Regions from separate parts of the Streptomyces sp. NPDC088252 genome, predicted to be linked through region 1. Evidence: riboswitches for the same ligand, from Rfam matches in the RefSeq annotation. Region 1 holds a riboswitch; each other region holds the start of a gene.
The links. Region 1 has a riboswitch for cobalamin ahead of ACIOHC_RS41770 (HoxN/HupN/NixA family nickel/cobalt transporter). Riboswitches for the same ligand answer to the same signal wherever they lie in the genome.
Positions count from the first base shown of each region.

Region 2: another riboswitch for cobalamin. It lies ahead of ACIOHC_RS16675 (CbtB-domain containing protein); the one in region 1 lies ahead of ACIOHC_RS41770 (HoxN/HupN/NixA family nickel/cobalt transporter).
Region 3: another riboswitch for cobalamin. It lies ahead of ACIOHC_RS24495 (ribonucleoside-diphosphate reductase subunit alpha); the one in region 1 lies ahead of ACIOHC_RS41770 (HoxN/HupN/NixA family nickel/cobalt transporter).

Region 1 is NZ_JBIURS010000044.1:28,098-37,987, reverse strand. It holds partial or broken gene ACIOHC_RS41785 (ABC transporter substrate-binding protein) at 1-373, shown strand, start outside; gene ACIOHC_RS41780 (FecCD family ABC transporter permease) at 374-1,492, shown strand; partial or broken gene ACIOHC_RS41775 (ABC transporter ATP-binding protein) at 1,489-2,267, shown strand; gene ACIOHC_RS41770 (HoxN/HupN/NixA family nickel/cobalt transporter) at 2,342-3,430, opposite strand; cobalamin riboswitch at 3,458-3,662, opposite strand; partial or broken gene ACIOHC_RS41765 (diaminopimelate decarboxylase) at 4,277-4,420, opposite strand; gene ACIOHC_RS41760 (MFS transporter) at 4,678-5,961, opposite strand; gene ACIOHC_RS41755 (PLP-dependent cysteine synthase family protein) at 5,958-7,097, opposite strand; gene ACIOHC_RS41750 (hypothetical protein) at 7,213-7,680, opposite strand; gene ACIOHC_RS41745 (hypothetical protein) at 8,043-8,321, shown strand; gene ACIOHC_RS41740 (APC family permease) at 8,311-9,890, opposite strand, start outside.
Region 2 is NZ_JBIURS010000007.1:150,376-160,265, reverse strand. It holds gene ACIOHC_RS16700 (pirin family protein) at 1-1, opposite strand, end outside; gene ACIOHC_RS16695 (tetratricopeptide repeat protein) at 170-538, shown strand; gene ACIOHC_RS16690 (hypothetical protein) at 554-937, opposite strand; gene ACIOHC_RS16685 (GNAT family protein) at 994-1,503, shown strand; gene ACIOHC_RS16680 (CbtA family protein) at 1,614-2,387, opposite strand; gene ACIOHC_RS16675 (CbtB-domain containing protein) at 2,416-2,628, opposite strand; adenosylcobalamin (AdoCbl) riboswitch at 2,632-2,780, opposite strand; gene ACIOHC_RS16670 (histidine phosphatase family protein) at 2,890-3,519, shown strand; cobalamin riboswitch at 3,545-3,764, shown strand; partial or broken gene ACIOHC_RS16665 (5-methyltetrahydropteroyltriglutamate--homocysteine S-methyltransferase) at 3,930-4,304, shown strand; gene ACIOHC_RS16660 (glycoside hydrolase domain-containing protein) at 5,492-6,319, shown strand; gene ACIOHC_RS16655 (hypothetical protein) at 6,336-6,794, opposite strand; gene ACIOHC_RS16650 (hypothetical protein) at 7,062-7,583, opposite strand; gene ACIOHC_RS16645 (DNRLRE domain-containing protein) at 7,763-9,890, opposite strand, start outside.
Region 3 is NZ_JBIURS010000012.1:60,024-69,913, forward strand. It holds gene ACIOHC_RS24465 (carbohydrate ABC transporter permease) at 1-503, opposite strand, end outside; gene ACIOHC_RS24470 (sugar ABC transporter permease) at 500-1,495, opposite strand; gene ACIOHC_RS24475 (sugar ABC transporter substrate-binding protein) at 1,631-2,932, opposite strand; gene ACIOHC_RS24480 (GntR family transcriptional regulator) at 3,212-3,976, shown strand; gene ACIOHC_RS24485 (DUF3311 domain-containing protein) at 4,246-4,500, shown strand; gene mctP (monocarboxylate uptake permease MctP) at 4,497-6,134, shown strand; cobalamin riboswitch at 6,306-6,441, shown strand; gene ACIOHC_RS24495 (ribonucleoside-diphosphate reductase subunit alpha) at 6,579-8,990, shown strand; gene ACIOHC_RS24500 (ribonucleotide-diphosphate reductase subunit beta) at 8,990-9,890, shown strand, end outside.

The DNA of each region.
Region 1 (9,890 bases):
ACAGCCGATGGCCGTGTGCGGGAAACAGGTGGCCAACGCGGTGATCAGGCTGGCCGGTGCGCGCAATGTCTTCGGCGACTGCGACAGCGACCACAAGCAGGTCGGCTGGGAGGACGTCGTCGAGAAGAACCCCGACTGGATCCAGCTGGCCGTAAGGAACCGGGGCAGTGCCGCGTCCGACGACAGGGCGTTCGACGAGGCGGAGAAGTTCCTCAAGTCGTTCCCGGCGAAACGCGGACTCACCGCGGTCGAGGAGGCCAGGTTTCTGCGCATTCGCTCGGAACGGACCACCATCGCCGGCGTCGGCAACGCGGACACGGTCGAGCAGATCGCTCGTACGGTGCACGCCGACCGGTTCGAGGGCGGACGGTAGATGGCCCTCGACAGCTCGGCCGACAAGGCGGCCGGTCGTCCTGGCCCGGTCGAGCCCGAAGCACCCGGCACCGAGGGATCCGCATACGTGCGGCGGCCCCTTCCCGCCCGGTGGGTGGCCGCCGCTCTCGCGGTGGCGCTGCTGCTGGGGCTCACGGCCGCCGTCTCCTGGGGTTCCTCGCACGTGGCGGTTTCCGAGGTGTGGTCGACGGTGGGGCACCGGCTGACCGGCGGGGCCGCGCGGCCGGGCACCTGGGACCTGATCGTGTGGCAGTTGCGGGTCCCCCGGGCCCTGCTCGCGGCCGTCGTGGGTGCCGGACTCGGCGTCGTCGGCACCGCCGTACAGGCCCTGGTGCGCAATCCGCTCGCCGATCCCCACCTTCTGGGTATCTCCAACGGTGCTTCTCTGGGAGCCGTGGCGGCGATCGTGCTCGGCGCGAGCACCGGGGGTCTGTTCGGGCCGGGCGTCTCCGGCGCGGCGTTCGCCGGAGCGCTGCTGTCGTTCGGTCTGGTCTGGACGGTGGCCCGGCGAGGCGGTGGCTTCTCGCCGCTGCGTCTCGTGCTGGCGGGGGTGGCGATCGGACAGTTCCTGGCGGGGTTCACCAGCTGTCTGGTGTTGCGGGCCGGTGACGAGCAGCAGACCCGGGGCGTGCTGTTCTGGCTGATGGGCAGCCTCGGCGGTGCGCAGTGGAGCTCGCTCGCCGTGCCCACGGCGGCCGTCGTGCTGGGCCTTGCCGTGTTCCAGGGCCGGGCCAGGGCGTTGAACGCCTTGCTGATGGGTGACGAGACGGCGGCCGGACTCGGTGTACCCGTGGTGCGGCTGCGGCGCGAGATGTTCGTGGTCACCAGTGTGCTGACCGGTGTGCTCGTGTCCGTCTCCGGCGCCATCGGATTCGTGGGGCTGCTGGTGCCGCATCTGTGCCGACTGCTGGTCGGAGGGGACCATCGCAGGCTGCTGCCCGTGTCCGCGCTGACCGGTGCGGTGCTCCTGGTCGTCGTCGACACCCTCTGCCGCACCGTGCTGCCGGATCAGGAGCTTCCCATCGGTGTGGTCACGGCGCTGCTGGGCGCCCCCGCCCTGCTGTTCCTGCTGGACCGGCGTTCCGAGCAGGGCCGATGAGAATCGACGTACACGACCTCCGGGTGGCCTACGACGGCCGTACCGTGGTCTCGGGGCTGCATCTCATCGCGTCCTCGGGCGAGATCACCGGGCTGGTCGGCCCCAACGGCGGCGGCAAGTCGACCGTGCTGCGTACCGTCTACCGGCATCTGCGCCCGGCCGCGGGCCGGGTGCTCCTGAACGGTACGGACATCGAGGCGCTTCCGCCCGCCGAGGCGGCCAGGCATGTCGCCGCTCTGCCGCAGGAGCGCGGTGGGGACTTCGATCTGACCGTCCACGAGATCGTGGTGATGGGCCGCACCCCGTACAAGCGGGCCTTCGGAGGTGAGGACGGGACGGACCGGGCCGTCGTCACCCGGGCCCTGGGGCAGGTCGGTCTCGCGGGGTACGGGAATCGCCGCTTCTCCGCGTTGTCTTGTCGGGTGGCAAACGCCAACGGGCCCTGCTGGCCAGGGCTTTCGCGCAGGACCCCGATGTCCTGGTGCTGGACGAGCCGACCAATCACCTCGATGTGCGCCACCAGGTGGAGCTGCTGTCACTGTTGCGGGCGCAGGGGCGCACCACACTGGTCTCGCTCCACGACCTGAACGCGGCGGCCTCGGTCTGCGACCGCCTGCATGTGCTGCACGAAGGAGCGCTGGTCGCGTCCGGCACTCCTCTGGAGGCGCTCACTCCGGCTCTGTTGGCGGAGGTGTTCGGCGTGCGGGCGGCGGTGGTCGAGCATCCGTTGACCGGTGATCCGCTGATCGCCTTCGATCACCGGTCGGCCATGTGAGCGTGCCCGTCCCACCGCGGGCCGGACCGGGCGGCTCGGACGGCGCGGGGCTCTCGGCGGTGCGCGATACGGCATCAGCCGCCGTCGGGAGCGCGGCCCGTCCAGCGTTCCTCGACCTTCGCGATCCTCCAGTAGGCCAGGGCCGCCGCCCACACCACCACGAAGAGTCCGACGATGATGTAGCCGACATTGCCCAGGTCCAGGCCGGAGATCCAGCCGGTGACCGGGTCCCGCAGACCGAGCTTGTCGTGGAATATGGTGACCAGCTCGATCGTGCCGATGAGGAAGGCGACGGCGATCGACAGGCCGGTGATGGCGAGGTTGTAGAAGACCTTGCGCACCGGGTTGGAGAAGGCCCACTGGTAGGCGAAGTTCATGAACGTCCCGTCGAGCGTGTCGAACAGACTCATTCCGGCGGCGAACAGCAGCGGCAGGCACAGGATCGCGTACCAGGGCAGGCCCGCCGCGGCGCCACTGCCCGCCATGACCATCAGGGTGACCTCCGTGGCGGTGTCGAAGCCGAGACCGAAGAGGAAGCCGAGCGGATACATCTGGCCCGGCCTGGTGATGGACCGGGTGAACCTGCCGAGGATCCGGTTCATGAACCCGCGCGAGTCCAGGTGCTGCTCCAGTTCGGCCTCGTCGAACCGGCCCGCCCGCATCGCCCGGAACACGCGCAGAATGCCGACGAGTGCGACCAGGTTCAACGCGGCGATGAGATAGAGGAAGGATCCGGAGACGGTCGTACCCACCACACCCAACACCTGGTGTGTGCCCGAGTTCTCGTTGATCAGCACCCCCGCCAGCCGTGCTCCCCCGGCGACCAGCGCGGCCATGGCGATGACCACGCTGGAGTGTCCGAGCGCGAACCAGAAGCCGACCGACACGGGGCGCTTGCCGTCGGCCATCAGTTTGCGGGTCGTGTTGTCGATGGCGGCGATGTGATCGGCGTCGAAGGCGTGCCGCATGCCGAGCGTGTACGCGGTGATCCCGAGCCCGATGCCGAACGCCTTGGAACCGACCTCGTAGTGCTGTGGCAGGACGAGCAGGAACAGCACGCCGAACGCCACCACGTGCAGGGCGGCTATCACCGCGAGCAGCCCCACGGTTCGAACGGTGTCCTCGCGCCGCCACGTGAACACGGCGGAATCGGGCAGGGTCATACGGTCACGCTCCAGCACCTCGTGGATGACTTCGTGAGATGCCGTGGCCGGTCTCCTGGCTGACGGGTTCGCTCGCGCTCGTGCCCGCCCCTGCCTTCCCAGCCGCGCTCTACGGCCAGTGGCAGTCGTTGGGACGGATACTCCCCGATCACAGTGGCGAGGGCCGCTCCGGCCTGAGACTCCTCGGAGTCTGTCACCGGTCTTCCCGAACACCACGGCGCACACACTCTAGCGTTGTGGTGAGCGGCGCCCACAAGCGGGCGGGCGGGCCGGGTGGAGCGATGACGGCCCCGGCTTCCGGCACGGCGTCGGACCGTGGTCCTCGTCCTCCACGATGCCCGGCGAAATTCCCTTCGCCGAGAGGCTGCCGTCCGTTAGCCTTCGGCACCCGGAGACCCTTGAGGAGCTGAGATGCCCGGTCACCCGAGCGCGCGTTGACCCCATAGGCCGCGACCGGCCCGTCATCGCGTGCTGCCCTCGATCCGCGGCACGGCGAACCCTCCCTCGCCCGAGCCGGCGCACCTGCCGTGCGTCGCGCGGCGGGCGCCGTTCTCAGCAGCTCAAGGGGGCCCTGTGCCGTCCGCTTCTCCTGCCGTGCCCGCACACCGTCGCACCGTCCGGCACACACTCGATCCCGCTTCCGATGGGGCCTTCGACGCGGCTCGGCCTTCGGGGCTCCGCGTGGCCTTGGCGCCCGGCAGGCCGGGTCTGCCCGGCGGTCCGCGGGCAGGAGGCCCGCGGTGAAGGCGGCCCGCTCCGGTCGGCCGGCCCTGCCGAGCCTGTGGCGGGACGGTGACTTCCGCAGGCTCTGGGCGGGGCAGACCGCCTCTCAACTCGGGGCACAGGCCGCCCAGGCAGCCCGACCATCCGTCGCAGCGCGGTCAGGTAGGGCCTGACGGTGGTGATCTGCGAGCCGATGCGGCACTGCAGGCCGACCGGTTCGAACCGCCGCTGGTCGAGTATCCGGGCGATGGCGTGCCGGGCGCTCCCGTGAAGGCCGACGCAGGAGACGGCTCGCGAGCCGGGTCCTCCGCCTGGAGACGGACACAGCGCCCCGGATCGTCGACGGACCGGGACGCACCGGTGACGCCATGTCCGCCCACCCGGGGGCGTGCCTCTCCGTCAGCGGCCTCTTGGCCCCGTACACCCGGCCTTTGACGTCGGCTTGACGACGCCGGCTCGCCCTGCGCTCCTCACCTGCGCAGCGGGCATCGTCCGGCGCAGCCCCCCGTGGCCACCCACGCCCCTCACCGCTGCGGAACCGGTTCCCTCGCCCGGCCGGCCCGGAACGGACCGAGTCTCCCGGTCCGCATCAAGGCGGCGACCGCGGCGGCGCACAGCAGGCCCACGCCGCACAACACCAGCCAGGGCAGACGCGGTTGCTCGACGGATGCATCCCACACGGCTCCGGTCGCGAGGTTGCCGACGGTGATCCCGACGCCCGAGATCGTGTTGTACAGACCGTAGTGGGTGGCGACCAGCCGGTCGCCGGAGAGCGTGACGACGGTGTCCATCTCGAACGGGTACACCAGGGCGGTACCGAGGGCGAGCAGGGCGGCCGCGAGGAACAGCGGTACCAGGGCCGCCGCCCGGATCAGCGGTCCCGCTCCCCCGGGCGGCGCCCCGGCGACCACGAGCGGTGCGAAGGCGCCGCCCATCAGCGCCAGGCCGTACACGACCGACCGGCCGGGCGACCAGCGCGCCCGCGCCCAGGCGGTGATGCGCAGTTGCCCGGCCGCGGCGACACCGGCGGACACGGCGAAGAGCGCGGTGGTGACGCCGTCCCCGCTCCCCGGAGCCACCCGCTGCGCCTGGAGCGGCAGCGCCAGATAGACCTGGAAGGACAGGACGTACGAGCCGATCATCGCCGCCGAGAAGAGCAGAAAGGGGCGGTTGGACGCCACGGCGCGCCAGTCGGCGAGCACTCCCTGGCGCCCCTCGCCCGCTTCGGACGGACGTCCTCGGTCGGGCAGGGCCCTGATCTGTACGAGAGTGAGCCCGAGGAAGAGGAGCGCCGCCACCGCGCACACCATCCGGAAGTTCAGCGCGATCAGGGAGAGACCGATCAAGGGACCGACGAACATGCCGACCTGGTAGAAGACGTTGAACAGTGCGAACGCTTCCACGCGGCGCTCCCCCGCCTCCCGTGCGAGATGCGCCCGCACGGCCGGGTTGAACAGCGCGCCCGCGAAGCCGGTCAGCGCCGACGCGAGGATCAGGGCGGGCAGCGAATCGACGAGGCCGAGCAGTCCGAAGCCGACGGTCCGCAGGACGCATCCGGTGATGATCACGTTCTTGCAACCGAGCCGGTCGGCGAGCGTGCCACCGATGAGGAACATGCCCTGTTGGCTGAAGTTTCTTACGCCGAGCACCAGTCCGACCGCCCAGGCGGCCATGCCCAGGCCGCCCGAGAGGTGGATCGCGAGGTACGGCATCAGCATGTAGAACGCCGTGTTGATGGTGAACTGCTGGACCATCAGCAGCCGGACGGGGCCGTCGAAGGAGCGGAACTGCCGGACGAATCCCCTCATCGCGCGGCCACCTCGTCCACGTGCGGCGCGGTGATGTTCACACAACGCGTCCAGCGCTCCACGGCGCGCTCACCGGGATGGCCGATCTCGTCGGGGTCGTCCGCGGGCGGGCGTGAGAGGAGGTCGTGCGCACGGCAGTAGTCGTCGCTGTAGACCGTGTCCCAGTAACGATGGACTCCGTCGGGGAAGATCGCCGCGATACGGGTGCCCGGGGCATGGGTGCGGGCGAGCCAGTCGGCCACCAGCGCGACGGCGCCGACGCTCCAGCCGCCACTCGCGTAGTGGTTTCTGGCCAGCCGCCGGGCCGCCCAGACCGCCTCGTCCGGTGCGACCCAGTGGGCCTCGTCGAACGCGGCGTGGTCGACGTTGCACGGATGGATGCTGCTGCCCAGGCCGCGCATCAGGCGGTCTCCGGCGGGCTGGCCGAAGATGGCGGAGCGCACCGAGTCGACACCGACCAGCCGCACGCCCGGTGAGATCGCGCGCAGCGCACGGGTGATCCCGGCGGAGTGTCCGCCCGTCCCGACGGCAGCCACCAGCACGTCCACCCGGCCGAGCTGTACGGCGAGTTCGAGGGCGAGGTTCGCGTACGCCGCCGGGTTGTCCGGGTTGTGGTACTGGTCGGGGCACCAGGAGCCGGGAGCCGCGGCGAGCAGGGAGCGGACGCGGTCCCTGCGCGCCTGCTGCCAGCCGCCGGCCGGGCTCGGTTCCTCGACGACCTCCACGCGAGCGCCGAGGGCCCGCAGCTGATGAACCATGAGGGGTTCCATGCCCGGGTCGGTGACCAGCGTGACCGGATGGCCGTAGGTGATGCCCGCGAGCGCGAGACCGAGTCCGAGGGTTCCGCTGGTGGACTCGATGACGGGCGCGTCGGGACGGAGCTCTCCGCGGGCTCGGGCCGCCGCGACCATGTGGAGGGCCGGACGGTCCTTGATGCCGCCGGGATTGGCGCCCTCCAGCTTGGCCCAGAAGCCGCGGCCGACGGGGCTGAAGGGGCTTCCGACCCAGAGGACCGGCGTGTTGCCCACCATTCCGGCGGGGGTACGGCGGGGGGCGCCCGCAGGTTCGGGGAGTTCGTGTGCCGCCACGAAGGCGTGCACGTCGTCGGGGGAAATGCTGCGCAGAGCAGTGGTCATGCCGACCTGGTCCTTCCACGGCCACGACGGGACGGGGCCGTTGCGTGAGAGCGGTACGGGAGAGGGCGCGGCTCGTGCGGGCGATCGGCGGAGCGACCGGGCGCACGGAGCCGTGTCACGTACGGCTGACGCAGACCAGGCGCAGCAGAGCGCATCCCGTGAAGGGCGACGCCCCCTCGGCTGCGAGACCGCGGGGGCGGTGCGCGAGACCCGAAAGGCCCGACTCCATGAGCCCCCACGCGGCCAGGGTGAGCAGCAGGGCCTCCAGGAGAGGGAGTACGGATCGCGTCGACACCTCGCCCAGGAGCGCGGCCGAATCGCAGCACCCGCCGGGAGCCGCCGGATGGTGCCCGGCCCCGGACGCGTCGCAGCCGGCGGGTTCCGGGGTGTCCCCCATGTGCTCCATGTCCCGCACATCTGGGGCGACCGCGGACAACGAGCCGCTGATCGGCGTCACATGGTGCCCGTCCTGCGCCTGCACACCACACATCAGCACGTGAGCCACGGCGACGGTCGCCAGGCTCAGAAGAAGAGTGATGACGAGGCGGCGGACTCCCGGCCCCGGGGCAACAGCTGACAGCACGTCGCCGACCGTATCGTCAAAAGTGGAGTGATACGCATTTATGCGGACGTACGGGTGAAATCCCTTGCCGCGACCGTACGAGCCCCGCGCGTCTGCTACGGAACTCGGCCGGCGAGGCGGTGAGACACACCCCAACTCCCCTTGTCGCCAGCGGAGTTCACCGGCACACCGACGGAGGGATCCGCCCCCGCACCTGCGGAGCGGGGGCGAGGGACGCCACTGGACGCGACCCGTCCGCACAGACGTGCGGCGACCCACGGAGCCCCGCGTGCGACCACCTCGACGGCGAACAGCGGGGCGCTCGCCCACGCGGTCGGCCATTGATACCCCTACGGGGTATATTCTTCAGTGCCGGCTGGATCGTGCTTGCCGCAGGCTCCCTGGCCGCGGGCCTCGCCGGTCAGGTCTGGACAGAGCTGGCCGGACGAGCACTGCAAGGCATAGGTGCGGCGCTGATCGCCCCGCCCGGCCGGCTTCTCGCCCCGGCCACCACCGCGGCACTTCATCCGCACCGCTGCTCCGCCTCCCTCACCCACACGGGCCGTACCCACCGATGCGCCGCCACGCAGAGCGTCCGGCTGCGATGCGCGGCGCGCCGCACGGTCATGAGGCCCGCCGTGAATGCGGCGTTCACCGGCTGAGCCGGTACGGGAGCATGCAGACGACGACATCGGTATGGGCCATGAGCGTGGCGGCCAGCAGGATGCCGCGCTGGTTCTGCAGGATCTGGTAGCGGCGGTGGAGCGGCTCGACCTCGGGGATGAGGACGGCGATCTGCCGCCCTTCCTCCGCCGCCCGCTCGACGTACTCGACGATCGGCTGCACCAGAGAGCGCTGCGGGCTGTCGATGATGTCCAGACGCACGCCCGGGTTCCAGCGTTCCCACCTGTCGCTCAGTTCCTGAGCCTTGACCGGGTCCGAGTGGACGGCGACCGCCACGACGTCGTGTCCGAGGGCGCTGGCGGCCGTCAGGGCGTGCTGGGCGAGCTTGCTGACTTCTCCGACCGGAACGATGACCAGGGACTCGGCGGGGCGCAGCGCCGGGGGGATCTCTCCGAGACCGAGCTCCTTTCCGACCGCCGTGTAGTAACGCTCGACACGGGCGAACAGCAGCATCAGCAGGGGAACGGTGACGACCACCACCCAGGCTCCTTCGAGGAACTTGGTGGCCAACAGGACCGCTCCGGCCACGGCGGTCAGTACCGCGCCCGAGCCATTGAGCGCCGCGCGCCGCAGCCATCCCGGCGACCGTTGCCCCGCCCAGTGCCGTACCAGCCCGATCTGGCTGATGGTGAAGCCGGTGAACACGCCGATCGCGAACAGCGGGATCATCCGGTGCGTGTCGCCGTCCACGGCGATCAGCAGCAGCGCCGCGAGCAGTGCCAGCGCCAGCACGCCCCAGCGGTAGACGGGACGTTCCCTGCGCAGCCCGAACAGATGGGGCAGGCGGTGGTCGCGCGCCAGCAGGCTCATCAGGACGGGCAGGCCGCCGAAGCTGGTGTTCGCCGCGAAGGCGAGGGCCAGGGTCACCACGAGGTTGGTCGCGTAGTAGGGCCATCCCGTTCCGTACGCGCCGGCGGTCAGCTGGGCGAGGACGGTCACACCCCCGCGTGGGGCCACGTGGTCGCGGCGGATCAGCACCGCCAGGCCGATCAGCATCAGCCCGAGCAGCGCGCCCAGCATCAGCTCGGTGCGCTGCGCCCGCTTGACACGGGGCTCGCGGAAGACGGGCACTCCGTTGGCGATCGCCTCCACGCCGGTCAGCGCGGAGCAACCGGAGGAGAACGCCTTCAGGAGCAGCAAAGGCCCCAACGCCTCGGTGACGTGGACGGGTTGAGCGCTTCCGACGACGGCTGCGGGATGGCCGCGCAGCAGCCCCAGGGCGATGATGCCGAAGATGCTCACGACGAAGAGCACGGTGGGCAGCATCAGCACCCGGGCGCTGTCGGCCACTCCCCGCAGGTTCACAGCGGTGAGCAGGACGAGTCCGATGAGACAGACGGCGAGCAGGTGCGAGCCGAGAGCGGGGAACGCGGAGGCGAGGCTGGCGGCGCCGGCGGCGAGGCTGACCGTCACGGTCAGCACGTAGTCGACGACCAGGCTGGCCGCTGCGAGCAGACTGGTCCTCGGCCCGAGGTCCTTCTTCGCCACCGCGTAGGCGCCACCGCCGTCGGGGTGCACGGCGATCACCTGGCCGTACGAGATCACCA
Region 2 (9,890 bases), on a different contig from region 1:
TGGCGCTCAACCTATTCCCGCGCGGGCCCGGGGGTGCCGGTTGCCCACGCCGATAATTTAGTGGAATATTCAACCAGTGCGCTGTGTTCGGGTCAGTGAAGCGTGACCGAGCGCATGGCGCGGTCAGCAGCAGGGCGGGTCCGGGGACGGTCCGTGAAGGAGGAGTCAAGTGAGCGACACCTATTTCGAGTTCGGTACGGCCGCCGAGCGTTGGGACCGTGCGCAGATGTTCTTCGAGGCGAAGGAGTACATGACTGCGGCCCGGATTCTGGAAGGGCTGGTCGAGGAGGCGCCGGAGCAGGTCTCCCCGCGTCTGCTGCTGGCCCGGACCTACTACCACTCGGCGCGGCTCGGCAGGGCCGAGACGGAGCTGCGGGCGGTCCTGGAGCGCGACCCGGTGGAACCGTACGCCCGGCTGATGCTGGGCCGCACGCTCGAGCGCCAGGGCCGGAGCGCGGAGGCGACCGGTCATCTGCGGATGGCGGCGGCGTTCTCCGGGGACTTCGACTTCGACGGTGACCGGAGGACCGGCGCCTGACGGTCGTGCGGGTTCTCAGCGGTCGTGAGGGGCGTTCGACAGACGGTTCGGCCATTCCGTCAGGAGGGCGCCCTCGGCCCGGGCGATTGCCGGGTCGGGCGGCTGTCGCAGCAGTGCGTTCGGCCGGGCCCCGGTGTCCGAGGCCCGGGCCCCGGTGTCCGGCGCCCGGGCCTCGGACGCGGTGACCCCCGTGTCGTCCGTGTCGGCGGAGGTGCCGGACACGTCCGGAGCGAAGGACACGGCGTGCAGGGCGTCGCGGACCTGCCGCGACATGCTCGCGTCGCCGAAGGGCGAGGGGTGGGCGACGGGCATCAGCCGCCATCCCGAACATCGCTGCACCCAGCGCTCGCCGGGGCCCACCAGGCCGCGCAGGACCCCGTTCCGCTGCCCGGCGGACACCCCTCCCGGACAATCCGGATGCCGTGCGCCCGCCCCTCATGATAGTTCACTCGGTCATGACCGACCTTGAGACTCCCCGCCTCCTGCTCCGCCTGATGAGCGCCTCCGACGCCTTGCAGGTGATGGCCGGCACGCCGGGCGAGGGTGCCCGCTGGGCGCCGGGATACCCGCCCGCCGGCGAGATGGCCGCGGCCGAGCGCTTCCTCGACGCCTGCGCGACGACGGGGGATCCGAGCCCCTTCGGCTCGTACGAGATAAGTCGCCGTGGGGACTCCCTCGTGATCGGCGGGATGGGATTCCATGGCGCCCCGGACGAGAACGGGCACGTCACGATCGGCTACGGCCTCGTTCCCTCGGCTCAGGGAAAGGGCTACGCCTCCGAGGCGCTGCGCGCGCTGCTGCTGTTCGCCCGCGAGCAGGGGGTGATCTGTGTGCACGGTGACACCGACCTGGACAACCTCGCGTCGCAGCACGTCATGACAGCCGTCGGCATGCGCCTGGAGAAGGAGGACGCGCAGTTGAAGTACTACCGGATCGATTGGTGCCGGCAGAGCGAGGAGCAGTGAGGGCGCGTCCGTCCGTTTCCCGGGTGCGGTCGCGTCGGGCGGGACGGCGGAACCCGCCGGGAGGCCCCCGGCGGGTTCCGCCGTTCCGCTGGTGGTGAGTGGTACGCCGGTCAGCCGGCTGCGGCGGCGGCCCGGTTCGCCGTACCGTCTCCCGTCGCGACGGTGTCGGCCCTCGGCACGAGAAGCCGTTCCGTCAGGTGGCCGAAGACGAGACCGAAAGTCACCCAGAGGGTGGCCTGTACCGCGAGCGTGGCGAGCCGGAACTCCCAGAGCAGGGTGGCCGGGAAATCCCTTCCGACCTCGTTGAACGAGGGCAGGAACGCGTAGGCGACCCCGATCACGACCGCATAGGCGGCCGATGCGGTGACCGTCGCGTTCCAGTTGCCCAGCCGCGGAGCCAGCCGCTTGCCGAGGATGACGGCGGCGACCGCCAGCAGCACGCTGAGGGCGACCATCAGGAAGAACAGGGCTGTGCGGCGGCCGATGGTGTCGGGGTTGCCGACGGCCGGCGGGTTGGCCGGGTACTTCAGGAACGGCACGATGTACACCGCCAGCAGGGCGGTACCCGCGATCAGGGCGGCCGTGGCCCGTGGGCCGAATCGGCCGATCCGGCCGAGGGCGTAGCAGAAGACGAGGGCGGCGATCCCGCCGATCGCCACACCGAAGACGAGCACGCCGGTGGCAAGACCCGCGGTGGACTGCACGGTGCGGCTGACGAGTTCCTCACCGCCGCCGTGGTCGTGGGCGTGCGACTCTTCGAGGGCGATGGCCGCGTCCACCCGGGACTCGCCGAGCAGGTAGGCGACGACCAGTGCGAGCGCGCCCGCGGCGAGGCCGGCCAGCATGCCGCGGACGAGCAGGGCTCTGACAGATATGGAGTTCATGAGGTCTTCCCCTGGATCGGACGGTGCGTCAGTGGCAGGGGAAACCGAGGAGGTGGCGACCGTCGTGGACCCACTCGTGGACACCCTCGCCGGAGACGACCGCGGTGGCGCCCTGTTCCGCGCCGACGAAGTACAGCAGTACGAGCATGAGGATGCCGAAGAAGACCGCCCAGGCGATGGACTTCAGAGAGATGGGGGTGATCGCCGGTACGGCGGTGGCGGGGACAGCACTCTGTGCCATGGCAGAACCTCCTGAGGGAACACGCGTCCCGATCGTGGTGCCTGAGACGAAGGTGCTGGGTCTGACTTCCCGTACGGGTACGGGTACACAGTGGCGCGACCGTGCCGGATTCTCACCGGACTTCCGTCACACCTTCGTCATGTTCGTCGGACGATACCCCCTGGGAGCGGACAGGGCCACGGCGCCGTCGGCGGGGCCGCAGCGCCCGCATGCCATGGTGGGCGCACGCGAGAGGCCACAGTTCAGGGAGTTGACCGGGCCATGACGGTACAGCTGATGTTGATCTCACCGGCGCTCAACGCCGCGCTGCGCGAGGCCCGCATCGACGACGATGCCCCGCTGGACGCGGCCGGGGCCCGGCGGGCACGTGCCGCCGCCGCGGCGGTGCCACCGGCCGACCGGTATGTGCGCGGGCCGTCCGAACGGTGTGCCGGGACCGCCGACGCGCTGGGGTTGCGTGCCGGGCCCGAACCCGCTCTCCGTGGCTGGGACATGGGCCGCTGGAGCGGACGGAGACTGGCCGAGGTGAGCGGCAGCGAGCCGGACGCTGTGTCGCTATGGATGACCGATCCGTCGGCGGCTCCGCACGGCGGCGAATCGTTGCTGGAGTTCTGCGCCAGGATCGGCGGCCTGCTGGAGGCACTTGAGTCCGGGGACGGCGAGGGGGGCGGCCGCGTGCTGGCGGTCGTCGAGCCCGCCGTGGTGCGGGCGATGGTCGTACGGGCGCTCGCTCTGCCGGCGGAGGCGTTCTGGCGGCTGGATGTCGCCCCGCTCACCCTGACCGGGCTCAGCGGCCGCTCGGGACGGTGGAATCTGCGCTGCGGTCGGCCGCTGTCCCCCGCTGCGCGGAGCCGGCTTCCCCGGTCCGCCCCCACTCGCCTGGACAACTGAGGTGCCGGGGGCCGCGGTCAGCGCATAGTCGGATGGCGCAGCTGGTTCGCCCTGTCCGCCAGACAGACGCGTCGCAAGAGGGAACCCGGTGGGAATCCGGGACTGCCCCGCAGCGGTGAGTGGGAACGACCGCCGTCATCAAGCACTGGCCCCTGAAAGGGCTCCGGGAAGCGATGGCCAGTAGGTGTCTCGTGCGCGAGACGTGCCCACGAGTCCGAAGACCTGCCACTGCCCGTGCGCGTCGGACGCGCCCGGTGATCCCGGTGACCTCGTGGGCGGGTCGGCGTACGGATCGGGCAGGGCACACGCGCGTCGGCACGACGCCGCGGTTCCGTCCGGTCCGTCCTGCCTTCGCGTCTTCGACCCGTCCCGGGGTCGTACCAGGACACACGCTCGCGAAGGAGAGTTCCGTGACCAGCAAGTCCGCAGCCGCGGCAGCCCGGGCCACCGTGTACGGCTGTCCCCGCCAAGGGGCAGACCGGGAACTGAAGAGGGCCGTCGAGGGGTACTGGAAGGGCCGTGTCACCGCGGCCGGCCGGCGGGAGACCGCCGCCGGCCTGCGCCGCGCCAACTGGCTCCGGCTCGTCGACGACGGCATCCACGAGGTCCCGACCGGTGACTTCTCGTACTACGACCACGTACTGGACACCAGCGTGATGGTCGGTGCCGTGCCCACCAGGCACCGCGACACCGTCGAAGCCGACGGGCTGGACGGCTATTTCGCGATGGCCCGCGGGACGCAGGACGTGGCGCCGCTCGAAATGACCAAGTGGTTCGACACCTCCGACGGCCGCCGGCAACTGGGACCTGCGGCCGCCCGGCTCGCCATGGCCGCGGTCCACTCCACCGATGTCGCCGACGTGGCCCCTGAGCTCCTGCGCGTCCTGGTCCAGCAGACACGCGAAACGGTCAGTCTCGGCGTTCTCAGCGGAGACGAGATGGTATTCATCTACCGCGAACGCGGCCCCCAGTCCGTCAGCGTCAACGCTGAGCTCTGAGCCCGGCGCCCACTGCACGCCACCTCCGTCGGCAAGGCGTACCACCCAAGGCCAGGTAGTCAGTGATCTCCCTGAGTTTGCAAGCCAGTTGATGGCGGCGGCCTGGACGACCTGGTCACGGGCGGTCTGGAGGGCGACGGTGAAGCAGCAGCGGTCCGGGTCGGTGCCCGGCAGCGACTCCGCGGCCTCGACCATCACGGTCCGCAGGGCCTGGTAGAGAGTGAGCAGGGCCCACATCTCCTGCTCGACGCCGGCCGGGTCGCCCGAACGCAGGACGCGCCCGTTCGTGATCGTGCGGCGGAGCGCGTAGTACGCCGATTCGTGTTCCCACCGCTGGTGGTAGAGACCTGCCAGCACGGCCGCCGGGTAGTGGCGGGCGTCGGTCAGGGTAGTGACCAGCCGGTAGGAGCCTGTGAAGACGGTCCCGTCCGCGCAGGTCACCGTGATGGTCGCGTCGATGACACGGACTTTCTCCGTACCGATCACCGACAGGTACGAGCCGTCGCCGAGACGCGTCAGCACCGGAGTGCGGCGGTTGCCCCGGAGCCGGCCCAGCACCTGCACGGTGACCGTACGGGTGATGGCCACCACCGGGGCCGAAAGGACATGATGAAACGGCAACGGACCTCCTCGGGAACAAGCTGTCTTGGACGACTGCCTGTACCGACGGGCTCCGTTGCTCCACGCCGAGAATCCCTCAACGGGCTTGCGTGACCAGCGAAAACGCTAACTACCCGGCCTTGGGTCAAGGCCCGAACCGTCCCTCTGCTTGTCACCAGAGCCCTGCGTCCGTCCCAGTCACGACATCCGCGTCGGCTATTGTGCGATGCGCTTCGGACTTCCGGAGCACAGGTCCGCGCCGCTGTGTGCGCAGACGCTGCACCCGTGCTGCGGCAGGGCCGTGTCGCAGTGCGGGTCGCGATCTGTGGGCGCGTCGGATGCGGCCGTGAGTCGCGCTATATATGGGGTGGGGAATGTCCAGACATCGACTGTCTAAAAAGAGCCGCTACATTGCATGGGCGACTGGGGGTGCTGTCGTGGCCGCAGGTGCCGGAATCGCGGCACAAACGTCCATGGCAGCCACCGCCTGGCCCGTACAGAAGACCTACACTGGACGAGCGTTCGACACGTGCACGGCGCCCTCGCTCAATGCGATGAAAGCGTGGAACACTGGGTTCTACGGCGCCGCCGCCGTCTACGTCGGCGGAAAGAACCGTGGCTGCGCCCAGCCCAACCTGACCGCTTCCTGGGTGAAGTCGGTCAACGCCGCCGGCTGGAAGCTCATACCGCTCTACGTCGGCGCGCAGCCGCCCTGCCAGAAGAGCGCGAACCCGGAAAAGTTCACCTCTTCCACGGCTGCCTCCCTCGGCGCAAGTAACGCCAAGGACGCGGTGGCCAAGGCATCAGCGCTCGGGATGAAAGCCGGCAGCCCGATCTACTTGGACATGGAGCCGTACGACATCACCGACAAGGCGTGCAACGACGCCGTCCTGACATACGTGCGCTCTTTCACCAAAACGCTACGCAACGCCACTTACCGTGGTGGCTTCTACGGCTTCAGCAGTTCCAGCGCAAAGGCCATCGCCACCGCCACGAACAAGACTGACTTGCCGGGCAACCTCTGGTACGCGCTGTGGGACAAGAAGAACACGACCACCACAGACTGGCCGTGGAAACCAACTCAGTTCACCGACCACAGTCGTGGTCACCAGTACATGGTCAACAGCAAGGAAACCCGGGGTGGTTATACCATCACGGTCGACCGCAACGCATGGGACGCTCCGGTCGCGATCATCGGCTGAAATACTTCACGCACGACTATGGGCCCGGCCGTCGACAGGCATCGAGCGGGGGGAAGGGCGATCCGAGCTGTACCTCGGCCCCGTGCACCGGGGGGTCGAAGCGGGGATTGTCCAGGCGCAGGTAGTGGTGCTCGTCGTCCCCGAAGGCCGTCTGGTCCGCTGCCGCCAGCGGTAACGGGATGACGCATCGAACCGCGACCGCGGTGTCGATCAGCTCGAAGCGCCGCTCGTCCTTCATGTACTCGCGCGGGTAGCTGCTCTCCGTCAGCCTCCAGTAGGTCCCGTGGAAGGAACCGCCGCCCATGGCCAGGGACTTGTCCGGACCGGCGTTGCGGGCGATCGCCGGGTGCCGCCACGACAGCGCCCGGCGATCGCCCCATCCCATCTTCTTGGTGTCCCAGTAGTCGATCAGGTCGGTGACCTGCGGGGATTTTCCTTGTGGGTCGCTGACCTGACCTTCCCGCAACTGCCTCAAGCGGCTCTTGGTGCACTCCACGGTCCGGCAGTGCTTGGAACGGCAGCCGCAGGGCGCCCAGCGGGCACCTCTCTGCGTCAGGCCCTTCCGCAGCCCGTCACCGATCGGTGGATCCAGGTTTCAGAGGCAGAAGCTGGCTGCCACCCGCAGCCCTGGTCTGACCTTCGGCTAGCCGATGACCGCAATGGTCACCGGCCGTCCGCCCGAAAACATCACCCAGTGCACACGGGCTGAATGTTTGGGTTCGAAAGGCTTATACGGAAGCCCTCAAGGCAAGAAAGCCCAGACGAAAGCCGCCAGCATCGGGACGATGAGTATGTCGAACCATCCGTAGCGAAATCTCCTCGTTGCCGGGATTCCTTCGCCCGCTTCAACGGCCTTCTGTGCCCGAAGTACTGCATGCCTGAGATCCCGCCGCGATCCGTTTGCTCTCTTGCCGTCGAAGATGGAACGTGTCATGGACCATGGCAGCACCACCCCGATTCCTTCCAGCTCGATTGCGCCGCCCCTGCCCTCTCTGCCGAGCAGACGCACCGTGTCCAGCCCTGCATGGTATGCGAAGAAAGGGTTGCACACCGTGACCTCGGTGTCACTCCATTCAATGAACGGCGTGATACCGATGCGAATAAGTATCCAGCTCACCCCACACGGCAGGGACAGGGCCAGAGATGCCTCCCAGACCTCTTTTGGTGCACCGGAATCGAAGAACAGGAAGTAGACGGCTACAGCCATCATTACTGCGACCATTGCGATGGATGTCGAGAAGATGAACTTGTTCCTGTAGCGCATTCTGTAATCCTCAGTGGTGCATGTCCGGCACGGTCGATTGCCTGCCGTTGGTGTGAATTGTGCGATTGAGGAGGCGTTTAAATTTCCTCCTTAATTCTCTTGCAATCCTGCACGGGTAGGAAAGTTGCCAGGGGTGCCGCTCGAATCGTACGGCACCCCTGGTTGTTATTGGAAGCTGCCTAGCAGTAACGCATCTTCCAGCTCATCCCGCAGGTGAGTGTGCCGGTCCAGGAATTACCCGCGTAGTTCCATGCCGTGCGCCGGTAGGAGACCCTCATTGCGTGGCTGCCCCGGCCTGCGGCGTGTCGGCCACCTCGGGAGAATCCGCGACTCGACTTCCACCAGGAGCCCGCGGCGAAACGGCCCGCGCCGACGCCGACTGCGGTCCATGCCGCGGACTTGGCCGTGGACTTCCAGTACTTCTTCGTGCGCCATCGTCCTCCTCGGCCGTCGGCTATGGACGTGGCGGCGAAGACGGCGACGCTGGCGACGGCGCAGGCTCCGGCCGACGCGACGATGCAGGCGGCGGTGGCGCCGTATCCGGCGTAGGTCCGCCAGTTCTTCCGGACGTGGCGGGCGGCGCGCTTGAAGCCGCGCTTGACCTTCTTCCAGCTCCACCACTTTCCGTCCAGGTCGTAGCGGTTGAGCGGGTCGCCGTTGACGTACTCGTACGCGTTGGCTCCGCCGCCGTAGACGGGGTCGATGGACAGGAAGCGTCCGGTGGTGGGGTTGTAGAGGCGGACGCCCATGAGGGTGAGTCCGGTGAGGGTCTCGGTGGAGCGTTGCTTGCCTCCCAGCCAGTTGTAGCGGGTGGCGGACTGGCCGGTGCGGGGGGTGCCGTACTCGTCGCTGTCCAAGGCGACGGGGGCCTTGGAGGTGTCAAGCGGCAGTTGGAGGGCCACATCGCCGTGGATCGTGGTGAGTTGCAGGATGGTGCCGCCGGTTTTGGTGGTGGTGGCGGCGAGGTCACCGGTGGCGGAGTCGACGTTCCGCGTCAACGCACCGGTGGTGGTGTCCTCGGTGATCCAGCGGGGATTGTCGCCGTCGCTGTCGTAGTGGTTGACCTTGGACTGCTCCTGTGTCCAGGTGGTGCCGCTGCCGGCTTCGACCTTCCATGAGCGGAAACGCAGGTTGGCGTCGAGTTGCCAGGTCTGGCGCTTACCGCCCGACGTCTGCTGATGGGCCAGGTCGTTGGCGTAGTAGCCGATGGTGCCGTTCCCCGGGAGGGCGGTGGTGCGGCCGAACGCGTCGTAGGTGTAGCCGGTGTCGACGATGCGGTCGGCGCTGTCGTAGGTGTGACTGGTGGTCGTGCCTCCTGATGTGGGGCAGTCGGCGCCGGGCGTACCGGTGGCCGAGGTGAGGGACTTGCGGTTCGTGCGCGCGTCGAAGGTGTAGCTGCGGCGCGTGCACTCGGTGTTCCACGTGTCCTCGACCGTGGTGAGCCGGCCGGTGGCGTCGTAGCGGTAGGTCTGGTCGGACCAGCCTGCGTGGGATGCGACCTGGCCGTGGATGGACTCGGTCACCGTGTCGGAGTAGACGATCGTGCCGTCGCTGTCGCGGGTGTAGGTCCGGTCAACGGCCGTGCCGGTGGTGTCCTCGGTCTGCTTGAGGGTGTAACCGCCGGGCAGTTTCTCGCTCGACACCGAGCCGTCGGCATCGTAGGTGGCCTGGAAAGTGCCGGCGATGGAGTCAGTGGTCCTGGTGGCCAGGCCACGCGGCTCGATGGCCGTGTCGTAGGTGAAGGTGACGGTGGAGGGGACGTTGTCGGTGGCCTTGACCGGCCGTCCGAGCAGGTCGTACTCGGTGGTGGTCGTGCCGCCGTCGGCATCGGTGTAGGAGATCTGGCGGCCGAGCTTGTCGTATGCCTTGGTGATGGTGCCGCCGGTCGGCGAGGTGGTCTTTACGGCCTGACCGGTGGCCGGGTCGTACTCGGTGGTGGACTCGGGGACCGCCTGGCCGATGCCGCCGGTGATGGCGACCTTGGTCTGACGGCCCGCGTTGTCGTACGTGGTCGTGGTGGTGCGGGTGACGCCGTTGGCGGTTTCGGTGACCTTGCCGGGGTTGCCCCACCAGTCGTATTCGGTGGTGGTGGTCGGCAGTCCGGTCGGGTTGCTGCCGCCGCCGGTGATCGCGCCTGCCGGGCCGGTGGAGCAGACCAGGTCGGCCCACTCCGGGCGCCCGGCACAGGTGCCGGTTCCGGTGGGAGACCAGTACGTCGTCACCCTGGTGGCGGCGTCCGTACCGTTCGCACCCGGCAGGAGTTGCTTGACCGTGCGGCCCTGGGCGTCGTACTCGGTTTTGGTGGTG
Region 3 (9,890 bases), on a different contig from region 1:
CCGCGGATCATCCACGTGGCGAACGGCAGCGTGGAGACGAGGTAGATGACGATGACGCCCCAGTACTCGTTCAGCCCGCCGAGGTCGTTGAGCTGGATGTAGATGGGGATCAGCATGGCCGTCGGGGGCAGCAGCTGCACCACGAGCAGCACGATCATGAAGAACTTGCGTCCGCGGAACTGGAACCGGCCGATGGCGAAGGCCGCGATCGTGGCGAGCAGCATGCCGCCGAGAACGGCGACGCCGCACACGATGAGGCTGGACTCGATGGCCGTACCGAAGTTCGGCTGCTTGATGGCCCGGGAGAAGTTGTCGAAGGTGATCGACGACGGCCAGAGCGTCTGGTCGTAGCTGCGGATCTCGGCGTTCGGCCGCAGGGAACTGACGACCAGCCAGTAGACCGGGAACGCCATCAGTACGAAGGCGATGAGGCCCGCGATGTTGTAGCCGAGCCGGCTCTTCTTGCGGTCCGGGCGGAGAACCTGGGGGGTGGAGGCGCTCACTCGACCTCTCCGATCTTGAGCAGCTGACGCAGGTAGTACACGGCGACGCCGGACAGCAGCAGGACCGTGATCAGCGAGATGGCAGCGCCCTGGCTGAACGAGTTGGACTCGAATGCCTTCTCGAACGAGTAGATGCCGAGGACCGAGTACTCCGGCTCCGGCTTGTTGCCCCGCATCAGGAAGATCTGGCCGAATACGTTGAAGTCCCACAGCACGGACAGAGTCGCGACCATCTGGAAGACGGGCTTGATGACCGGCCAGGTGACGTATCGGAAGATGCCGGCCGTGCCGGCGCCGTCGAGCGCCGCGGCCTCTTCGAGCTCCCTGGGAACCTGCGTCAGCGCGGCGTACAGCGTCACCGAGACGAAGGGAAGGGCTCCCCAGACGACGACCGCGCCGATGATGACGAAGCCCTGCTTGGGGTCGAGGAACCAGTTGTGTCCCTGCGCGTCGATCCCGAAGTACTTGGTCAGCACCATGTTGAGGACGCCGTAGTCGGAGTCCGCGAACCACCGGAAGATGGAAGTGGCAACCAGCAGAGGCATCGACCAGGCCGCGATCAGCGCGGCGGTCAGGAGCAGCCGCACCCAGGTGGACATGCGCTGCATGAGCATGGAGAGGCCCAGGCCGGCGCCCATCGTGGCGGCGACGCAGACGAGCATGAAGATGATGGTCCGCCAGACGACGTTCCAGAACTCGGCGTCTCCCAGGATGTTGGTGAACTGGTCGAAGCCCACCCAGGGGGCAGCCGATCCGGACCACAGCTCGCGGCGGCCCACGTCCTGGAAGGACATGATGACCGTCTTGATGAAGGGCCAGACGAAGACTGCGGCGATGGCGATGAACGCCGGGGCTATCAGGAGGTACGGCAGCAGAGCGCCGGCCTTCCGCGGTTTACGGGTCACACCGTTCGAGGGCTGAGGATCCTCACCCTCAGGAGCCCGCGGGACGGACACCGGCGGGTCGGCTGCTTTCATGTCGGCGGCACTCATTGTGCTTGCCTTCCGTTTCGGACCGGGTACCGGAGGGCGGGGGTGGCAGCCCGTTTCCGGACCGCCACCCCCGCAGATGATCAGTCGAGTCGGTGGCTCATAGACTCACCGGCCCGGACTCCGTGGGCTCGGGGCTCAGGAGTCCTTGTTGATCATCGAGTCGATCTCCGCGTCGGCCGCCTTGGTGGCGTCCGCGACCGACTTGCCCTTGATGATGTCGAGCAGCATGATCTCCAGCGTTTCCTTCTTCTCGATCGCCGTCCAGCCCGGGGCGATCGGCGTGAACCAGGCGTCCGGCACGGCGTTGGCGATGGCCGCGGTCTCCGGCTTGGCCTTCAGCGGCTCAAGCTGCTTGGTGTTGTTCGGAAGGATGTTCTTGGAGGCGAGGACTTCCTCGGACTTGCCACTGGTGAACATCGAGATCCACTCCTCGCCGAGGTCCTGGACCTTCGACTTGGAGATGGTGGCGAGGTCGGAACCGCCGATGAAGGAGGGGAGGGCCTTGCCGTTCGGGCCGGGCATACCCGCCGTGGCGATCTTGCCTTCCAGCTTCGGGTTGCCGTTCGCCTTGGAGTCGACGACGCTGCCGGCTTCCCAGCCGTTGCCGTAGAGAAGCGCGGTCTTCTCGTTGGCCATGACGTTGGCGTGGTCCGCCTCGTCCTTCGTCTTGTCCCCGTGGTTGTACTTCTTGACCAGCTCGACGAAGTCCGTGATGCCCTTCTGGGCCTCGGGGGTGGAGAGGGTGGACTTCCACTCCTTCTTGCCCTCGTCGTACTTGGCGATCCGGCCGCCCTCGGCAGCCACGTAGGACATCGCGGCGTACCAGTAACGACCCGGCAGGTACAGCGGCGAGAACGCCTTGTCCTTGCCGTACTTGTCGCCGATCTTGTCCAGCGCGGTGAACAGCTCGTCCTGCGTGGCGGGCAGGGTGTCCTTGCCGGTACCGGCCTTGAACATGTCCTTGTTGTAAATGGCGACGCGGGCGCCCGCGTAGTAAGGCACGCAGTACTGCTTGCCCTCGAAGGAGCAGGTGTCCTTCAGACCCTTGATCCAGGTGTCCGAGTTCTCGTACTTCTTCGGGTCGATCTCGCCGAGTGCCCCGTTGAGGATGTACGTCATGGTCTCGGTGTTACCGAGCTCCACCACGTCCGGGAACTTGTCACCGGCCAGGGCGGCGTCGAGCTTCTTGGCCTTGTCCGCCCAGGTCTGGTACTGAACGTTGACCTTGACGTTGGGGTACTTCGCCCTGAACTGGCTGTTGACGTCCTTGACCAGTTCGGGCCAGGTGCTCTGCGCGTCCGACATGAGCCAGACGGTGAGCGATTCCTTGCGGTCCTTCGGGTCCTTCGACGAGGCCTTGTCGTCGTCCGAACCACATGCTGCGATCGAAACCAACATGCCTGCGACGCCGATCGCCGCGATGAGCTTGCGCTTCACGCCAAACCCTCCTCAGGGAAACTGCAACCCCGCCCACCGCGAAGACATTCGACGAGTACTGCTGGGGCTGGACCTGGTCTTTAATGGTTTAGACCAGTACCGGGAGCTTGGCCTAGACCTTTTGGGGTGTCAAGGGTGTATAAGAAGTGCACTCGCGTCCGTTATAGGACCGACACCTAAGGGAGGGCGACGAGCCGTGACCGGACCGTGCCACCATGTGAGCCGCGACAGACGGAGGAGCCGGTGACGGCAGCAACGCAGCAGTCGGGAAGGCGGGCCATGGGTGCCGACGGGGGCAGTACGGAGAACGAGACGGGCGCGGCCACGCGGACGGCACGCGTCCCGAAGTACTACCGGCTGAAGCGACATCTCCTCGACATGACGGACACCATGCCGCCCGGCACACCCGTGCCACCGGAACGGACCCTGGCCGCCGAGTTCGACACCTCGCGCACCACCGTGCGCCAGGCGCTCCAGGAGCTGGTCGTCGAGGGCCGGCTGGAGCGCATCCAGGGCAAGGGCACCTTCGTCGCCAAGCCGAAGGTCTCGCAAGCCCTGCAACTCACCTCGTACACGGAGGACATGCGCGCCCAGGGGCTGGAACCGACGTCCCAGTTGCTGGACATCGGCTATGTCACGGCCGACGACACGCTCGCCGGGCTGCTCGACATCACGGCCGGTGGCCGCGTGCTGCGGATCGAGCGGCTGCGGCTCGCCAGCGGGGAGCCGATGGCGATCGAGACCACGCATCTCTCGGCCAAACGCTTTCCCGCGCTGCGCCGTTCGCTGGTGAAGTACACCTCGCTCTACACCGCGCTGGCCGAGGTGTACGACGTCCGGCTGGCCGAGGCCGAGGAGACCATCGAGACCTCGCTCGCCACCCCGCGCGAGGCCGGACTGCTCGGTACGGATGTGGGCCTGCCGATGCTGATGCTGTCCCGGCACTCGCTGGACGGGCAGGGCGAGCCGGTGGAGTGGGTGCGCTCGGTCTACCGCGGCGACCGGTACAAGTTCGTGGCACGCCTGAAGCGGCCGACGGACTGACCCCGGACGTGGCGGCCGACCGGTTTCGGCCCTTGCGTCCCCGCACACGACCGTCGACGGCCCCCTTGGAACGCGTCACTCCACGGGGGCCGTTCGCCTGCCTCCGCGCGGGCCGGCTCTCGCACGTTTGACAACATTCCGAACATTCGATCCCGTTCACGGGACCGTTGTCGGACCGCAATGCGGACAGGGGGTGACGGTGACCGGAAGCCTCCCCTAGATTTCCTGCGCATTACACCAGGTGATCAGCGAGGGGACGGAGTCGCCGCATGGCAGCAGACCCTGAAGGAAAACCGCCCACCATCACGCCCGTTCGGGTGGTCATCGCCCTCTGCCTCGTCGCACCGTTCGTGGCGATGCTCTGGGTGAGTTCGTACGCGAAGGTGGACCCCACCTTCATCGGCATCCCGTTCTTCTACTGGTACCAGATGCTCTGGGTGCTGATCTCCACCGCGCTCACGATGGTCGCGTACAAGCTGTGGCAGCGTGACCAGCGCTCCCGCAAGGGGGGTGCGTCGGCATGAAGGACGGCGTGAACGGCGTCGCGCTCGGCGTCTTCATCTTCTTCTTCCTGGCCGTCACGGTCATGGGCTTCCTGGCGGCGCGCTGGCGCAAGGCCGAGAACGAGGCCAGCCTCGACGAATGGGGCCTGGGTGGACGGTCGTTCGGCACCTGGGTCACCTGGTTCCTGCTCGGCGGCGACCTGTACACCGCGTACACCTTCGTCGCCGTGCCCGCGGCTATCTACGCGGCGGGCGCGGCCGGCTTCTTCGCCGTGCCGTACACCATCCTCGTGTACCCGCTGATCTTCACCTTCCTGCCACGGCTGTGGTCCGTCTCGCACAAGCACGGGTACGTCACCACCTCGGACTTCGTCCGCGGACGCTTCGGCTCGAAGGGCCTCTCGCTGGCGGTCGCCGTCACCGGCATCCTCGCCACGATGCCGTACATCGCGCTCCAGCTCGTCGGCATCCAGGCGGTGCTGGACGTGATGGGTGTCGGTGGCGGCGAGAACACCCACTGGTTCGTCAAGGACCTGCCGCTGCTGATCGCGTTCGCCGTGCTGGCCGCCTACACCTACTCGTCCGGCCTGCGGGCACCGGCGCTGATCGCGTTCGTCAAGGACGGGCTGATCTACCTGGTCATCGCGGTGGCGATCATCTACATCCCGATCAAACTGGGCGGGTTCCACGACATCTTCGCCAAGGCGAACGAGGCGTTCTCGCAGACCAACCCGGCGACCGGCAAGCCGCGCGGCGCGCTCGCACCCGGCGAGGCGGGCCAATGGGGTTACGCCACCCTGGCGTTGGGCTCGGCGCTCGCGCTCTTCATGTATCCGCACTCGATCACGGCGACGCTCTCCAGCCGCAGCCGCAACGTGATCCGGCGCAACACCACGATCCTGCCGCTGTACTCGCTGATGCTGGGCCTGCTCGCGCTGCTCGGCTTCATGGCGATCGCCGCCGGGATCAAGGTGGACAACGGGCAGTTGGCCATTCCCCAGCTGTTCGAGGACATGTTCCCCGACTGGTTCGCGGGGGTCGCGTTCGCGGCCATCGGCATCGGCGCTCTGGTGCCCGCCGCGATCATGTCGATCGCCGCCGCGAACCTCTTCACCCGCAACATCTACAAGGACTTCCTGAAGCCGGACGCCACCCCGGAGCAGGAGACCAAGGTCTCCAAGCTGGTGTCCCTGCTGGTGAAGGTCGGTGCGCTCGCCTTCGTCCTGACCATGGACAAGACGGTCGCGATCAACTTCCAGCTGCTCGGCGGGATCTGGATCCTCCAGACGATGCCGGCCCTGGTCGGCGGCCTGTTCACCCGCTGGTTCCACCGCTGGGCGCTGCTCGCGGGCTGGGCGGTGGGCATGGTGTACGGCACGGCGGCCGCGTACGGGGTCGCCAGCCCGACCCAGGCGCACTTCGGCGGTTCGTCCAAGGAGATTCCCGGTATCGGCGAGATCGGATACATCGGCCTGACGGCGTTCGTGCTGAACGTGGTCGTGACGGTGGTGCTCACCTTCGTCCTGAACGCCGTGAAGGCGCCCGTCGGAATCGACGAGACCGCCCCGGGCGACTACACGGCCGACGCGGGCGACCCGGGCGTCCAGGTCGAGCTCCCGCCGGCCACGGCCGGAGCTCCGGGCGGCGGTCACTGACAAGCGCTCCGACACCGGCCGACGGCCCGCCGAGCCCCCTCCTGCGGGGTTCGGCGGGCCGTCCGCATGGTCGGGGGCCCCGGGCTCCGAACAGGGCCGTACAGCTCGTTCTGCGGGCCCGGCCCACCTTGTACGACACAACATGTGGGGGCTGCCTCATCGGGCGGCCCCCACATGTATGCTCATGCTCGCTGTCGCCGCAGGGGAATCCGGTGCGAATCCGGAACTGTCCCGCAACGGTGTGTTCGGTGCGCTTTTGCGCACCCCCGAGTAAGTCCGAGGACCTGCCGACAGCGCATCCGGCTCGACCGAACCGGATGCCAGACGTCCGGGCCTCGCGGATGGGCCGGTGGACGCCGTACGGAGTGCTGCCCCGCTCGGGCCCGCCTCTGCCCGGCTGCCCCGTTCCCCGCCGGCCCCGAGCCGAGCGAGGGAGAGCACCACGTGACCATCGCGCCAGCCGATCCGGCTTCAGTCGCCGTGTCCGAAGCGGCCGAGTCCGAGGGGACCGCACACGACGGACCGGGGACCGCACTGCTGCGGACCCTGACCGACCTCACCGTCGATCTGCCCGACACCGACCCCGGTCGTGTCGCCGCCGCCGCGCTGCGCGGCCGCAGCGCCCGGTCCGACGAGGCCGAGCTGCGCTCGCTGGCCACCGAGGCCGCCGCGGGGCTGATCTCCGAGGACCCCGCCTACTCCCGGCTCGCCGCCAGGCTCCTGACCCGCACCATCGCGGACGAGGCGGTCGGTCAGGGCGCGGTCTCCTTCTCCGCCTCCGTCGCCGTCGGGCACCGCGAGGGCCTGATCGCGGACCGTACCGCCGAGTTCGTCGCGCTGCACGCGGACGCCCTCGACGCGCTGGTGGCACGCTCGCTCGCCGACGGCGCCGACGACCGGTTCGGTTACTTCGGGCTGCGGACCCTGCACAGCCGCTATCTGCTGCGCCACCCGCACACCCGCCAGGTCGTCGAGACGCCCCAGCACTTCATGCTGCGGGTCGCGTCCGGTCTCGCCGAGGACGATTCGCAGCGCGCCCTGGACGAAGTGGCCGCGCTGTACGGGCTGATGAGCCGGCTCGACTATCTGCCCTCCTCGCCGACCCTGTTCAACTCCGGTACGCGGCACCCGCAGATGTCCTCCTGCTATCTGCTGGACTCCCCGCTCGACGAGCTCGACTCGATCTACGACCGCTACCACCAGGTGGCGCGGCTCTCGAAGCACGCGGGCGGCATCGGGCTCTCGTACTCCCGCATCCGCGCCCGCGGTTCGCTGATCCGAGGCACCAACGGGCACTCCAACGGCATCGTGCCGTTCCTGAAGACGCTCGACGCCTCCGTCGCCGCGGTCAACCAGGGCGGTCGCCGCAAGGGCGCCGCCGCCGTCTACCTGGAGACCTGGCACGCGGACATCGAGGAGTTCCTGGAGCTGCGCGACAACACGGGCGAGGACCAGCGGCGTACGCACAACCTCAACCTGGCGCACTGGATCCCGGACGAGTTCATGCGCCGGGTCGACGCGGACGGCGACTGGTCGCTGTTCTCGCCCGCGGACGTGCCCGAGCTGGTCGACCTGTGGGGCGACGACTTCGACGCCGCGTACCGGGCCGCCGAGGCCGAGGGACTGGCCCGCAAGTCGATGCCGGCCCGCGAGCTGTACGGCCGGATGATGCGTACCCTCGCGCAGACCGGCCAGGGCTGGATGACGTTCAAGGACGCCTCCAACCGCACCGCGAACCAGACCGCCGAGCCGGGCCGCGTCGTCCACTCCTCGAATCTGTGCACCGAGATCCTCGAAGTCACCGATGACGGCGAGACGGCCGTCTGCAACCTGGGTTCGGTCAACCTCGGCGCGTTCGTCGCCGACGGCACCATCGACTGGGAGCGGCTGGACGCCACCGTCCGGACCGCCGTGACCTTCCTCGACCGGGTCGTCGACATCAACTTCTACCCGACCGAGCAGGCCGGCCGCTCCAACGCGAAGTGGCGCCCGGTCGGCCTGGGCGCGATGGGTCTGCAGGACGTCTTCTTCCAGCTGCGGCTGCCGTTCGACTCCCCCGAGGCGCGCGCGCTCTCCACCAAGATCTCCGAGCGGATCATGCTCGCGGCGTACGAGGCGTCCTGCGAGCTCGCCGAGCGGTCGGGCCCGCTGCCCGCCTGGGCCGAGACGCGGGCCGCGCGCGGGGTGCTGCACCCCGACCACTACGACACCGAGCTGAACTGGCCGGAGCGCTGGGACGCGCTGCGCGCCCGCGTCGCCAGGAGCGGCATGCGCAACTCGCTGCTGCTCGCCATCGCGCCCACGGCGACGATCGCCTCGATCGCAGGTGTGTACGAGTGCATCGAGCCCCAGGTCTCCAACCTCTTCAAGCGCGAGACGCTCAGCGGTGAGTTCCTCCAGGTCAACGCGTATCTGGTGGAGGAGCTGAAGCGGCTCGGCGTGTGGGACGCACGGACCCGTGAGGCACTGCGCGAGGCGAGCGGCTCCGTGCAGGGCTTCGCCTGGATCCCCGAGGACGTGCGGGCGCTGTACCGCACGGCGTGGGAGATCCCGCAGCGCGGACTGATCGACATGGCGGCGGCCCGTACGCCGTTCCTCGACCAGAGCCAGTCGCTGAACCTCTTCATGGAGACGCCGACGATCGGCAAGCTCTCCTCGATGTACGCGTACGCCTGGAAGCAGGGGCTGAAGACGACGTACTACCTGCGCTCACGCCCGGCGACCCGGATCGCCCGTGCGGCCTCCGGCCGGGCCGCGGCCACCGCCCCCATCCCCGTACAGCAGGCTTCGACGCCCGACGCCGACGCGATCGCCTGCTCCCTGGAAAACCCCGAGTCCTGCGAGGCCTGCCAGTAATGAGCTCCACCGACTCCGAGAAGAACCTGCTCGACCCGGGCTTCGAGCTGACCCTGCGGCCCATGCGCTACCCGGACTTCTACGAGCGCTACCGCGACGCGATCAAGAACACCTGGACGGTGGAGGAGGTCGACCTCCACTCCGACGTCGCCGACCTCGCGAAGCTCTCCCCCGGCGAGCAGCACATGATCGGCCGGCTCGTCGCGTTCTTCGCGACGGGTGACTCGATCGTCTCCAACAACCTCGTACTGACGCTGTACAAGCACATCAACTCCCCCGAGGCGCGGCTTTATCTGTCGCGACAGCTCTTCGAGGAGGCCGTGCACGTCCAGTTCTATCTGACGCTGCTGGACACCTATCTGCCCGACCCGGACGACCGTGCCGCCGCGTTCGACGCGGTCGAGGAGATCCCCTCGATCCGTGAGAAGGCGCAGTTCTGCTTCAAGTGGATGGATTCGGTCGAGAAGATCGAGCGGCTGGAGACGAAGGCCGACCGCCGCCGCTTCCTGTTGAACCTGATCTGCTTCGCGGCGTGCATCGAGGGGCTGTTCTTCTACGGCGCGTTCGCGTACGTCTACTGGTTCCGCTCGCGGGGTCTGCTGCACGGTCTCGCCACGGGTACCAACTGGGTCTTCCGTGACGAGACGATGCACATGAACTTCGCGTTCGAGGTCGTGGACACCGTCCGCAAGGAGGAGCCCGACCTCTTCGACGACGAGCTCCAGCAGCAGGTCACCGACATGCTGAAGGAGGCCGTGGCGGCGGAGCTGCAGTTCGGCCGCGATCTGTGCGGTGACGGTCTGCCGGGCATGAACACGGAGTCGATGCGGCAGTACCTGGAGTGCGTGGCCGACCAGCGGCTCACCCGGCTGGGCTTCCCGGCGGTCTACGGCTCCGAGA